Regions from separate parts of the Planifilum fulgidum genome, predicted to be linked through region 2. Evidence: riboswitches for the same ligand, from Rfam matches in the RefSeq annotation. Region 2 holds a riboswitch; each other region holds the start of a gene.

Region 1 (3,977 bases), on a different contig from region 2:
TTGGCCTCCGGCAACAGCACCTTTCGGACGATCTGCATCCGGGTGGCCCCCATGGCCAAGGCCGCTTCGATCACGCCCCGGTCGATTTCCCGGATGGCGGTTTCCACCATGCGCGCATAAAAGGGGGCGGCCCCTGCGATCAGGGGAATCGTGGCCGCCGTCGGCCCGAGGGTGGTTCCCACCAGCAGTTTGGACAGGGGAAAGAGGAAGAGAACCAGCACGATGAAGGGAACCGCCCGGAACAGGTTGACAACCACGCCCAAAAGGCGCTGAAGCGCCACATTTTCCCAAAGATGGCCCTTGTCGGTGATGACCAGCAGCACGCCCAGGGGGATGCCGATCAGGGCCGAGAAGAAGGTGGAGATGGCCACCATGTATATCGTTTCCCCGGTTGCCTGCCACAACAATTGGGTGTCCAGTTGATCAAACATGGGGGATCACCTCGCGGTGTTCATCCTGCTTCAGGGCTGCTACCGCTTCTTGGACCGCGTCCTTCGGCCCGCCGATCCGCAGCGTCACATGGTCTCCGCTTTCCGCGGCATCGGGCAGGATGGTGGCGGTCACGCCCCGCTTGACCCGTTCCGCCAGAAGGCCCCACAAAAGGTCCAGCTTGCGCGAAGGAATCCGGATCAAGGCGGTGTGCCGTTCGGCGTTTTCTTTTTCGGCGATCAGGGATTCCACAAATTGCCGGGTCACCGGGTGCTTCGGCTCGCGGAACAGGGCCTCCACTTCGCCCTGCTCCACGATCTTTCCGTCTTCCATGACGGCCATGCGCTGGCAGAGCCGTTTGACGACGCTCATTTCGTGGGTGATGACCACCATGGTGATGCCGGTGTCCCGGTGGATCTCCTTGAGCAGCTCCAGGATGGAAGCGGTGGTTTCGGGGTCCAGGGCCGACGTCGCTTCATCGCAAAGCAGCACGGTCGGATCGTTGGCCAAGGCCCGGGCGATCCCGACCCGCTGTTTCTGTCCGCCGGACAGTTGAGCGGGATAAGCGTTGGCCCGGTGGGTGAGCCCCACCCGTTCCAGCAGGGTGTCCACCTTTTCCCGGATCTCCCGTTTCGGCTTTCCGGCCAGCTCCAGGGGGAAGGCCACGTTTTCCCAGACGGTGCGCGACCAGAGCAGGTGGAAGTGCTGAAAGATCATGCCGATTTTCTTTCGCGCTTCCCTCAGCTGGCGCTCGCTGCTTTCGGAGATGGGGATTCCGTCCACCGTCACCCGGCCCGACGTAGGCTTCTCCAGGCCGTTGAGCAGGCGCAGGAGCGTGCTCTTTCCGGCGCCGCTGTGGCCGACGATGCCGAAGATCTCCCCGCGTTTGATTTCCAGATGAATATCCTTGAGGGCAACCACGTCTCCGTCCTTCGGAGAGCGGTACACTTTGCTCACATGATCCAGTACGATCATCGATTTCACCACCCGTTGACGAAAAAATCCCTTCCTGCCAGAGCAGAAAGGGATCTTATATCTAAAATCGCCTCTCTCATCTGCCAGAACCGTTGGGCTCTGCAGGAATTGGCACCATTTCCGCGTATGGCCGCGGACGGTTGCCGGGTTTCATCGGGCCAGTCCCTCCACCTCTCTGGATAAGAGCGCGCGGAATCACCGTATGAAATTGTCATGAAACATCCTACTACGGCGCCCTCGGCGTGTCAACAGCGCCGCGTTATTCCAAAATATACAAACTGTTTTGATTGGATGGGCCGACAAATCTTATCGGAAAAGTTTTAATGCGACCGGCTGCCTCAGGTCAGGACATCCCGTTTGGCAAAGGACCACCAGGCGATCAGGTGAAACAGCGCAAAATGGATGACGAGCACCAGCAGGGAGTGAGCGAGGGACATGCCCGGAAAAGGCGGGGAGTGGCCGTAGAAATAGGGCGAAAGATCCAGATTGGCAAACAGCAGGTATTTTCCCCAGCTGATTCCCCATATTTTCAATAATTCCGATAGAAATCCACCGGAAAAAAAGAGAAAAATGGACAGCCCGACGGACAGGGTGCTGCTGCGGGATGCGGCGGACAGCATGAAGGCGAGGGAGGCGGTCACGAGGACTTCCACCCCATACAGTCCGTAGCGCGCAAATAGTTGTTTCAGGGCTTCCAGGGCGTCACCCAATCCCGTCCAGCGGAAGAAGACCGCTCCGAACAGCAGCGAAGCCAGCAGGAGGACGGCCATGCAGGCCAAAAGGAAGGTGACGACCGCCGCAAATTTGGACAGCAGGATGCGGGTCCGGCTCACGGGACGGATGAGCAGCAATTTCGCCGTTCCCCAGGAGAACTCGCTGGAGATGATATCTCCCGCGACGACCAGGGTGAACAATTGGACGATGAACAGCAGGTGGGTGCAACCCTCGGCGAATTCCCACATGTCCACCGGGGCGCCGGAGACCAAGATCAATCGCTGACCGATCGCCAACAGGCAGACCGCCAGGATCAGCAGCGCCCACATGACCAGGGTCCGCGTCCGGTCCATGATTTTCATCTGTTCGTTTCGGATCAGCCTTCCCAGGATCACGGCGCATCCCCTTCCGTCAATTCCAGGAATCGTTCTTCCAGCGACTGTTCCAGCCGTCGGATGGCGTACACCCGAACGCCGGCCTCGATCAACCGCCGGTTCAGCTCCGCGGTTTCCTCCCGCCGCAGCCTTATCTCAAAACCGCCGGGGCATTCTTTCCACTCGCGGTTTAAGCCCAGTTGAAGCAGTACCGACGGGACCGGATCCGTCCGATCCACCTCGAAGCGGGTTCGGAGTTCCTCGGAATCCCGCCGGAGAATTTCGCTCATCCGCCGGACTTCGATCAGTTTTCCACCCCGGAGGATGGCCACCCGGTCGCACATCAGCTGCATCTCCGAAAGCAAATGGCTGGACACGACCACCGCCGTCCGTTCCTTCTCGGCCAGACGGCGCAGATAATCCCGCAGTTCGCGAATGCCCGCGGGATCCAGCCCGTTGGTGGGCTCGTCCAGGATGAGCAGGGCGGGACGGTGCAGAATCGCCTGGGCCACCCCCAGGCGCTGGCGCATCCCCAGAGAATAGGTTTTGACCGGATCGTGGATGGCCTCCTCCAGTTTCACCAGGGAAATGACTTCCCGGATCCGCTTTTCGCCCACCCCCGGAACCATCCGGGCAAAGTGGAGCAAATTCTTGTATCCCGTCAGGAACGGGTAAAACTCCGGATTTTCCACGATGGCTCCCACATGCTTCATGGCCTGTTCAAACTGGGATCGCACGCATTTTCCCCGAATCCGGATCTCCCCCCGGGTGGGGGCGACGAGGCCCGTCATCAGCCGGATCAGCGTGGTTTTTCCGGCGCCGTTGGGCCCCAGAATTCCCATGACTTCTCCCGGGTACACCTTCAGCGAAACGGAATCGATGATTCGCCGCCGGCCGATCTCTTTGCTCACATCGCGGATTTCCAACACAGGGCTGTTTATCATGACGACCTCCGTGGACGCGGCGTTCTCCGAACTCGACGTCGAATCCGGTTCCCATCTTCATTGTACGCGTTGATTCGACGAAAAAAAGGGAAACACTCCCGACAGAGCGTCCCCGTTTGCCGGTTCCCCGGAAGAAAAAAGCCCTCCGCGGCGGGAAGGCACAGGGTTGGTCAGGCGGTTTTTGCCGAGTCCTGCTGCATAAAGACGGAGCGGAAAACGCCTCCCGCCCCCGGACTTTGAGGTTTGTCAGCGTCCCGGCCTCCCGCCTGTGAAAAAGCGGTCCGCGATGGAGCGGAGGGCCGATTCGGGCCTCGGTTTCGCCTTTCCGCCGGCCGTCAGCGGTTTTCCGGCGGATGTAAAGAAAAACCCCCTTTGTTCCACGGGGGCATCATTGGACGACCAGGGTTTCGGCGGGTTCCATCACATGGCTTCCCCTCGCCGTCACATGGTACATCACCTTGTATTCCCCGGGTTCCGGGAAGGTCTTTTTGATGGAATACACCCCGTCTCCCGTTTTTTCCGCGTCGATCATTTCATGATC
Region 2 (3,977 bases):
TCATTTCATGGGTGATCAGGAGGATGGTGATCCCGAATTCCTCATTGATCTTCAACAGCAGTTCAAGGATCGCATCGGTGGTTTCCGGGTCCAGGGCGCTTGTCGCTTCATCGCACAGCAGCACCTCCGGCTCATGCGCCAGCGCCCTGGCAATCGCCACCCGCTGTTTCTGTCCGCCCGACAACTGGCTCGGATAATCATCGCGCTTGTCCTTCAATCCGACGACATCCAAATATTTTTCCACCCGCTCCTTGATGTTCTTCTTCGACACTCCCGAAAGTTTCAGTGGAATCGCAATATTTTCATAAACCGTTGCCGTTTTCAGCAGGTGAAACCCCTGGAAGATCATCCCGATCTTCCGCCGGGCATCCCTCAGCTGTTTGGGCGACAGAGACATCAAATCAACCCCGTTCCACAGCACCGTTCCGGACGTGGGACGCTCCAGCAAATTAATGCAGCGGATCAACGTGCTCTTCCCGGCCCCGCTGTGCCCGATCACGCCGAAGATCTCCCCCTTTTTCAGTTCGAGGGAAACATTTTTGAGTGCCTCCACTTTCCCCTTTTTTGTGACAAAGGTTTTTGACACGTTGATCAGCCGGATCATCGTCCTCCCCCTTTTCAAGAGCGGCATTTTTCCGGTTACCAGGAAGGAACCACGGAACCTTTAAAGGTCTCTTCCACGAAACGCTTCACCTCTTCCGAATGGTAGGCCTTGATCAGCTTCTGGATCACCGGATCATCCTTGTTCTCCGTCCGCACCGCCAGCACATTCACCCAGGGGGAATCCTTCGGCTCCATAAAAATGGCGTCGCGGGTGGGCAACAAACCGTGTTCGACGGCAAAGTTGGTATTGATCGCGGCGGCGGCAAATTCATCCAGCTGGCGGGGAATCTGCGCCGCCTCCAGTTCGACCAACTCCAGGTCCAACGGGTTTTCCACGATGTCTTTCACCGTCGCTTGGATGCCGATGCCTTTCTTTAACTTGATCAGCCCGGCCTGTTCAAACAGGAGCAGCGCGCGCGTCCCGTTGGTCGGGTCATTGGGCAGACCGATTTTGTCTCCTTTTTTCAGCTGCTTCAAGTCCTTGATCCTGTTGGAGTAAATCCCCATCGGAAAGTTGACGGTATCGGCAACCGCCACCAGGTCCAGATTCTTGTCCTTTTTCATTTGCTCCAGGTAGGGCTCATGCTGAAAGGAATTGACATCGAGTTCCCCCTCCGCAAGGGCGATGTTCACCATCGGATAATCGTTGAACACCTTGATGTCGATGTCCAATCCGTCCTTGGCCGCCACCTCTTTGACCTTTTCCATGATCTGTTCATGGGGACCTGCCGTAACCCCGACCACCAACCGATGCGCGTCCAACGGTTTTCCGGCATCGGCATCGGTGCCGCAGCCGACCGCCGCAAGCAAAAGGACACTGATCAGTACCGACTGGACGAAATTTCTCACGGGTCATCCATCCTTTTCTTAGTATTTTGATGAGAATAACAGGAATTATGACAACGCCCGGGCGGGGGGTCGCACCCGAAAAAACCATGAAAAATGCCCCTCTGAAAGACAGAGAGGCATGCAACGACCATCTTCTTCCCGCCTCTCTTATCTCTCAAAACGGATTCACCGTTTTGCAGGAATTAGCACCTTTCCCGCTCAGCGCAAGAAGGTTGCCGGGCTTCATCGGGCCAGTCCCTCCGCCTACTCTGGATAAGAGCGCAGCGCCATATTCACATGTTATTCACATAAGAATTGTTTGGATTTATTATAGGAAAACCGAGGCGCGGCGTCAACTTTTTTCAACGGTCAGCCGGACGTGCATCTGGGACCGGATATCTTTCCGACCCAATGGCAGACACAGGGGAGATTCTAACGACCGCCATGATCGGCGCATGCAAGCCGGCAATGGGTTGCAATATGGGATGCAACCCGGCTGCAGCACCAAGAGTGCCGGGATGATCGAGACTCCTGACCACGATCGTCAACCGATTATTCATCGCCGCCTTTGGTGAAAGTCCGGCGCTTCGGCCTGCCGGCATTCCGGCTGCATTGTTGGCTGTGACCGAAAACAGGCGGTCCCAAGGCGAATCATGCCCGCATCACTCAAATGACGCTGGGAAGAAATCCGAAACGAGAGAATTTTCGATGCGTTTCATATGGATCGTCTTCGCCGAAACAAGCCCCGCAAGAAGCGCTCCAATGGCTTCCGCGACAGGTGCCGGGGGTCGGATGGTCCGGCGGCGAGATCTTCATCCCGAAACGCACGGCCTCTCCACCCCGCGAAACCGTCCGCCTCCAGGGCGACGGGGAGGGGATTGCCTCCCGACGGCGCCGCATCAACGGCGGCCTCGACAACCGCGTCTTTTTTCTTGCCTCCATACCCCCCCTTGGCGGAAGGGGCTTTCCCCCAAAATGGGCGCACCCATCGGGACACGCAACCATATGGTGAAATGAGCATTTAGCCTCAGTTTCCTGGGAGGGTCGCGGATGAATGCCTTTTATTGCCCCGGCACCGACTCCAGCAGTTCGGAACCGATCAACCGGCTCATCGCCGACATCGCGAAAGCGATCAACGGGGAATATCAGGCCATCGGCTATTACGAAGCGTTGGCCCGGCTGGCGCCGACGGAAAAGGAACGGACCAGCATACGGGAAATCCGCAGGGATGAAATCAAGCACTACAAACGGTTTCTCAGGATCTACAAAAAACTCACCGGACACAAGCCGATGGTGACGAAGGGATCCCTTCCCGAGAATTATCGGCAGGGACTGAAGTTTTCCATCGAGGATGAACTGGAAACGGTGGATTTCTACCTCGACATCTCCGACAGGGCCTTCGATCCCCACATCCGGCGGACCTTCAGGCGCGCCGCTCTGGATGAACAGCAGCACGCCGTCACTTTCAACTATTTCCTGACCAAATTGTGCTGCAAAGATCCGTAAACATCCCGCCCATCCCGGTCAGGGCGGGATGCCGGGCGGACAGGATTGATCCGCCCGGGCAGATCGCACGACGAAAAGCCTTCAAAACACCGGACCCCGACCGAAAACGGTCGGGGTCCCTTGTTGCGATCAGAATACAAGGTCACTGCGCCTTCTCGTTCTTCTCCCAGCGCAACACCGGTTTCCGGGCGGCGGTCACCTCGTCCAGGCGCTTCACCACCGTGGCGGTGGGCGCCTCCTGAACCCGTTCCGGGTTTTCCTCCGCTTCCCGGGCGATCTGGATCATCGCGTCGATGAAGCGGTCGAGGGTTTCCTTGCTTTCCGTCTCCGTGGGCTCGATCATCAGGCATTCCTCGACAATCAGCGGGAAGTAGATCGTCGGCGGATGGATGCCGAAATCCAGAAGCCGCTTGGCCATGTCCAGGGTCCGCACGCCCAGCTTCTTCTGCCGCTTGCCCGAGAGCACAAACTCGTGCTTGCAGTGCTGCGGATACGGCAGGTCAAAGTACGGGGCCAGCTTCCGCATCACATAGTTGGCGTTGAGGACGGCGTTTTCCGACACCCGGCGCAGGCCGTCCGGCCCCATCGTGCGGATGTAGGCATAAGCCCGTACCAATATGCCGAAGTTGCCGTAAAACCCCTTCACCCGCCCGATGGATTGCGGCAGATCCTCCTTCAAATAATATCCGTCTTCTCCCTTTTCCACGACGGGAACGGGCAGGAACGGAGCCAGTTCCTTCTTGACGCCCACCGGCCCGGCACCCGGACCGCCCCCTCCGTGGGGGGTGGTGAAGGTTTTGTGCAGGTTGAGGTGGACCACGTCAAACCCCATGTCCCCGGGGCGGGCGATGCCCAGGATGGCGTTGGCGTTGGCCCCGTCATAATAGAGGAGCCCGCCGGCCTGGTGCACGATATCGGCGATCTCCTGGATTTCCCTTTCAAACAGCCCCAGGGTGTTGGGATTGGTCAGCATGAGGGCCGCCGTATCCTCCCCCACCGCCGCCCGCAGCGCCTCCACATCGACGAGTCCCCTTTCGTCG
Region 3 (3,977 bases), on a different contig from region 2:
CTTTCCGGGAACGGGCGGATCGCGAAACCGGAAGAGAACTGGTTGCTCCACCTTTGGGTAAGGACTGGATCGGGAGGCAACAAAAAGTTTACTGCTTTCGGGTATGACAACCACCGGATGATCTTCGTCGTGGGAGTGCCGACGCTCAATACAGGCTTCAACAGGCGTACGGCCTCCCTTTTTGGTCCCAGGAACAGCCCCTGCACGGTGACACGGCCTCCGATTTTCGGGCCGATTTCCAAGTAGGTGCCCAGCCTCGTATCGACGGAAGGAGCCCATCGCTGCCATACTCTGAATACCTTTGCGAACTGATTCCATGGCCAGATGATGCGGAATACTGTCGCCCCGGCTGGGGCACGATGCACTTTGAATTTGTATTTGGTATATATCCCGAAGTTTCCGCCGCCACCTCCGCGGGTAGCCCACAGGAGGTCCGCGTGATGGTTTTTGTCTGCACGAATCACCCTTCCCTTCGCATCCACCATTTCCACGCCGATCAGGTTATCGCTGAGAAGGCCGATCGATCGCTGGAGAGGCCCGATTCCCCCGCCGGGTGTGATGCCGCCGATGCCGACGGAAGGGCTGTCACCAAAGGGTGCCATAAATCCTTGCCGTGCGAGGGTCTTCACGATTCTTCCCACGGTGTTGCCCGTCTCGACGATCGCAATTCCCCTTTTTTTATCCAACCAGATGTTTTTCATATCGCTTACATCGATGACAATTCCCCCGTTGACCTGGGAGAGATTTGTTTCCAACGCATGCCTTCCGCTTCTGGCGCGAATGGGGACTCGGTTCTCACGGGCCCATCTGATGGCGTTTGCTACATCTTGCGTCCTTTGGGCAAACACAAACACTTTGGGAAATCTGTTCGTATGGGGATCCCAATTCTTGCGCGCACGTTCATAGCCCGGATCCCCTCTGAAGATGACCCGCCCGGTCAGCCGCGCTTTTGATTTCAACCTTTCCAACCTCCCCTGAGTGAACGTTGCAAATTATCCTATGTGGAACATCGGGGCATGGCGTGGACCGATACAGCGACGAAACCCATTTTTTCGTCGCATCCATCGCGAGCATATGAATGAAACTTTTTTTGCCGTTGAAAAGCGGAAAGCCGACCCTTATTCACCGGTTGGGTCGGCCGGGCTTTCAACGCATTCGACTTTGCCGGCGGTGGAGAGGGCGTCTTCGGGTACGCATTTTTTGAAAAAAGAATGTTGACGAAATTCTGGGGAATCCCTTATAATTAAATACAAGTTTTCAGACGGGAATGACAAGGGAATACCGCATGCAGCACTCTTATCCAGAGCGGCGGAGGGACTGGCCCGATGAAGCCCGGCAACCCCGGACACCGTCCGGAAGGTGCCAATTCCTGCGGAAACCTTCGGGTTTCCGAGAGATAAGAGGAGAGCGGCATCACCAAGCAGCCTCTTCTCTGGATAAGGGAAGAGGCTTTTTATTTAAAAAAAGGAGGAATCGTCGATGGCGGAAGAAAGGCAGTATCGGCCGGAGACCTTGGCGGTGCACGGGGGGCAGGAACCGGATCCCACCACCCTGTCGCGGGCGGTGCCCATTTACCAGACGACTTCTTACGTTTTCCGCGACACTGAACACGCGGCCAATCTGTTTGCCCTGAAGGAGTTCGGCAACATTTACACCCGGATCATGAACCCGACGCAGGATGTGTTTGAAAAGCGCATCGCCGCCCTGGAAGGCGGTGTGGGAGCCTTGGCGACGGCCTCCGGCCAGGCGGCCATCACTTATTCGATCTTGAACATCGCCAAGGCGGGGGATGAAATCGTCTCCTCCAGCAGCCTGTACGGGGGGACCTACAACCTGTTTCACTACACCCTTCCGAAGCTGGGCATCAAGGTGAAATTCGTCGACCCCTCCGATCCGGAGAATTTCCGCAGGGCGATCACCGATCGGACGCGGGCCGTCTTCGGGGAGATCATCGGCAATCCCAAGTTGGATGTGCTCGATCTGGAGACGGTGGCTGCCATCGCCCATGAAGCGGGGATTCCCCTGATCGTCGACAACACCTTCGCAACCCCGCACCTGTGCCGGCCCTTTGATTACGGGGCGGACATCGTCGTTCACTCCGCGACCAAATTCATCGGCGGCCACGGAACGTCCATCGGGGGCGTGATCGTCGATTCGGGGAAGTTTGATTGGACGAACGGCAAGTTCCCCGAATTGACGGAACCGGATCCCAGCTATCACGGCGTGTCCTACACCGAAGCGGTGGGTCCCATGGCCTACATCATCAAGGCCCGGGTACAACTGTTGCGGGACATTGGCGCGGCCCTGTCGCCCTTCAACGCCTTCCTGTTCCTGCAGGGGCTTGAAACGCTCCACCTGCGGATGGAGCGGCACAGCGAAAACGCGCTGAAAATCGCCCGCTACCTCCGGGAGCACGACGCGGTGGAATGGGTCAGCTATCCGGGGTTGGAGGACCATCCGTCCCATGAATTGGCGAAGAAATACCTGCCCAAGGGACAAGGCGCCATTCTCACCTTCGGTATCCGGGGAGGCTTGGAGGCCGGGAAGAAACTGATCGAAAGCCTGAAGCTGTTCTCCCACCTGGCAAACGTCGGCGATTCCAAATCCCTGGTGATTCATCCGGCCAGCACCACTCACCAGCAACTGACGCCCGAGGAACAGTTGTCCACCGGGGTGACGCCGGATCTGGTCCGCCTGTCGGTGGGCACGGAAGCGGTGGAGGATTTGATCGATGACCTGGACCAGGCGCTGAAAAAGAGCCAGAGCGCGGTGGGGGTCTGACCCGGAGCAGGGTTCAGGGAAGAAGCCGCGGCTGTCCGGCCGTTTTTGGACATGCACACACATCTGGGAGGGATCGGCGTGCATCTCGACTCCCGATTGGCGCAAATCGGAACCCGGAAGGATGAAGGCACCGGAGCAGTCAGTTATCCCGTCTACCACGCGACGGCCTACCGCCATCCCGCCCTCGGGGAAAGCACCGGTTACGACTATGCCCGGACGGCCAATCCCACCCGGGATGTGTTGGAAGAGGCGATCGCCGCCCTGGAAGGGGGAGACGCCGGTTTTGCCTGCAGTTCGGGGATGGCGGCGATCCAGACGGTCATGGGCCTGTTTTCCCGGGGGGATCACCTGGTCGTTTCCCTGGATCTGTACGGCGGGACCTACCGGCTGTTTGAACAGGTGCTCGCGAGATACGGCCTGTCCTTCAGCTATGTGGACATGCGGGACCTCTCCGCCGTCCGGAGGGCGATCCGCCCCCAAACCAAAGCCCTGTTCGTGGAAACGCCGACCAACCCGTTGCTGCAGGTGGCCGATCTCCGCGCCCTGGCCGCAGCGGCCCGGCGCCACGGATTGATTCTGATCGTCGACAACACCCTCATGACCCCCTATCTGCAGCGGCCGCTCGCCCTGGGGGCGGACATCGTCATCCACAGCGCCACCAAGTATCTGGGCGGCCACAACGACGTGCTGGCGGGCCTGATCGTGACCAAGGGGGAGGAACTGACCGAGAAGATGCGCTTCCTTCACAACTCCATCGGCGCGGTGCTCGCCCCCCAGGACGCCTGGTTGCTGATGAGGGGGATGAAGACCCTGGCGCTCCGGATGGAGCGCCATCAGAGCAACGCGGAAGCCTTGGCCGGTGCCCTGGCGGAGCATCCGCTCGTGGAGCAGGTGTTTTATCCCGCCTTTGATCCGGAGGCGGCGGCGGTGCAGAGCTCCCAGGCGGCCGGTTTCGGGGGAATGATTTCCTTTCGGGTGAAGGATGCCGGTCTGGTGGCCCCCTTTCTCCGGTCCCTCCGGCTGATCTCCTTTGCGGAGAGCCTGGGCGGTGTGGAAAGCCTCATCACCTATCCCGCCACCCAGACCCATGCGGACCTGCCCGAGGAAAGGCGGCGGTCCATGGGAATCTGCGACCGGCTGCTGCGCCTTTCCGTCGGCATCGAGCATCCGAAGGACCTGATCGAGGACGTGAACCA

The links. A riboswitch is a leader RNA that binds a small molecule or an ion and turns the genes downstream of it on or off. The one in region 2 is predicted to bind S-adenosylmethionine.
Region 1: another riboswitch for S-adenosylmethionine. It lies ahead of BM063_RS05195 (methionine ABC transporter ATP-binding protein); the one in region 2 lies ahead of BM063_RS13215 (MetQ/NlpA family ABC transporter substrate-binding protein).
Region 3: another riboswitch for S-adenosylmethionine. It lies ahead of BM063_RS01970 (homocysteine synthase); the one in region 2 lies ahead of BM063_RS13215 (MetQ/NlpA family ABC transporter substrate-binding protein).

What each region holds. Positions count from the first base shown of each region.
Region 1 covers NZ_FOOK01000006.1:86,019-89,995, reverse strand. The annotation lists gene BM063_RS05200 (methionine ABC transporter permease) at 1-431, opposite strand, end outside; gene BM063_RS05195 (methionine ABC transporter ATP-binding protein) at 424-1,404, opposite strand; SAM riboswitch class I at 1,478-1,590, opposite strand; gene BM063_RS05190 (ABC transporter permease) at 1,743-2,513, opposite strand; gene BM063_RS05185 (ABC transporter ATP-binding protein) at 2,510-3,436, opposite strand; gene BM063_RS17920 (FixH family protein) at 3,825-3,977, opposite strand, start outside.
Region 2 covers NZ_FOOK01000026.1:34,995-38,971, reverse strand. The annotation lists gene BM063_RS13220 (methionine ABC transporter ATP-binding protein) at 1-604, opposite strand, end outside; gene BM063_RS13215 (MetQ/NlpA family ABC transporter substrate-binding protein) at 640-1,452, opposite strand; SAM riboswitch class I at 1,597-1,711, opposite strand; gene BM063_RS13210 (ferritin-like domain-containing protein) at 2,482-2,937, shown strand; gene gcvPB (aminomethyl-transferring glycine dehydrogenase subunit GcvPB) at 3,080-3,977, opposite strand, start outside.
Region 3 covers NZ_FOOK01000002.1:194,402-198,378, reverse strand. The annotation lists gene BM063_RS01975 (FAD-binding oxidoreductase) at 1-959, opposite strand, end outside; SAM riboswitch class I at 1,294-1,403, shown strand; gene BM063_RS01970 (homocysteine synthase) at 1,480-2,781, shown strand; gene BM063_RS01965 (aminotransferase class I/II-fold pyridoxal phosphate-dependent enzyme) at 2,860-3,977, shown strand, end outside.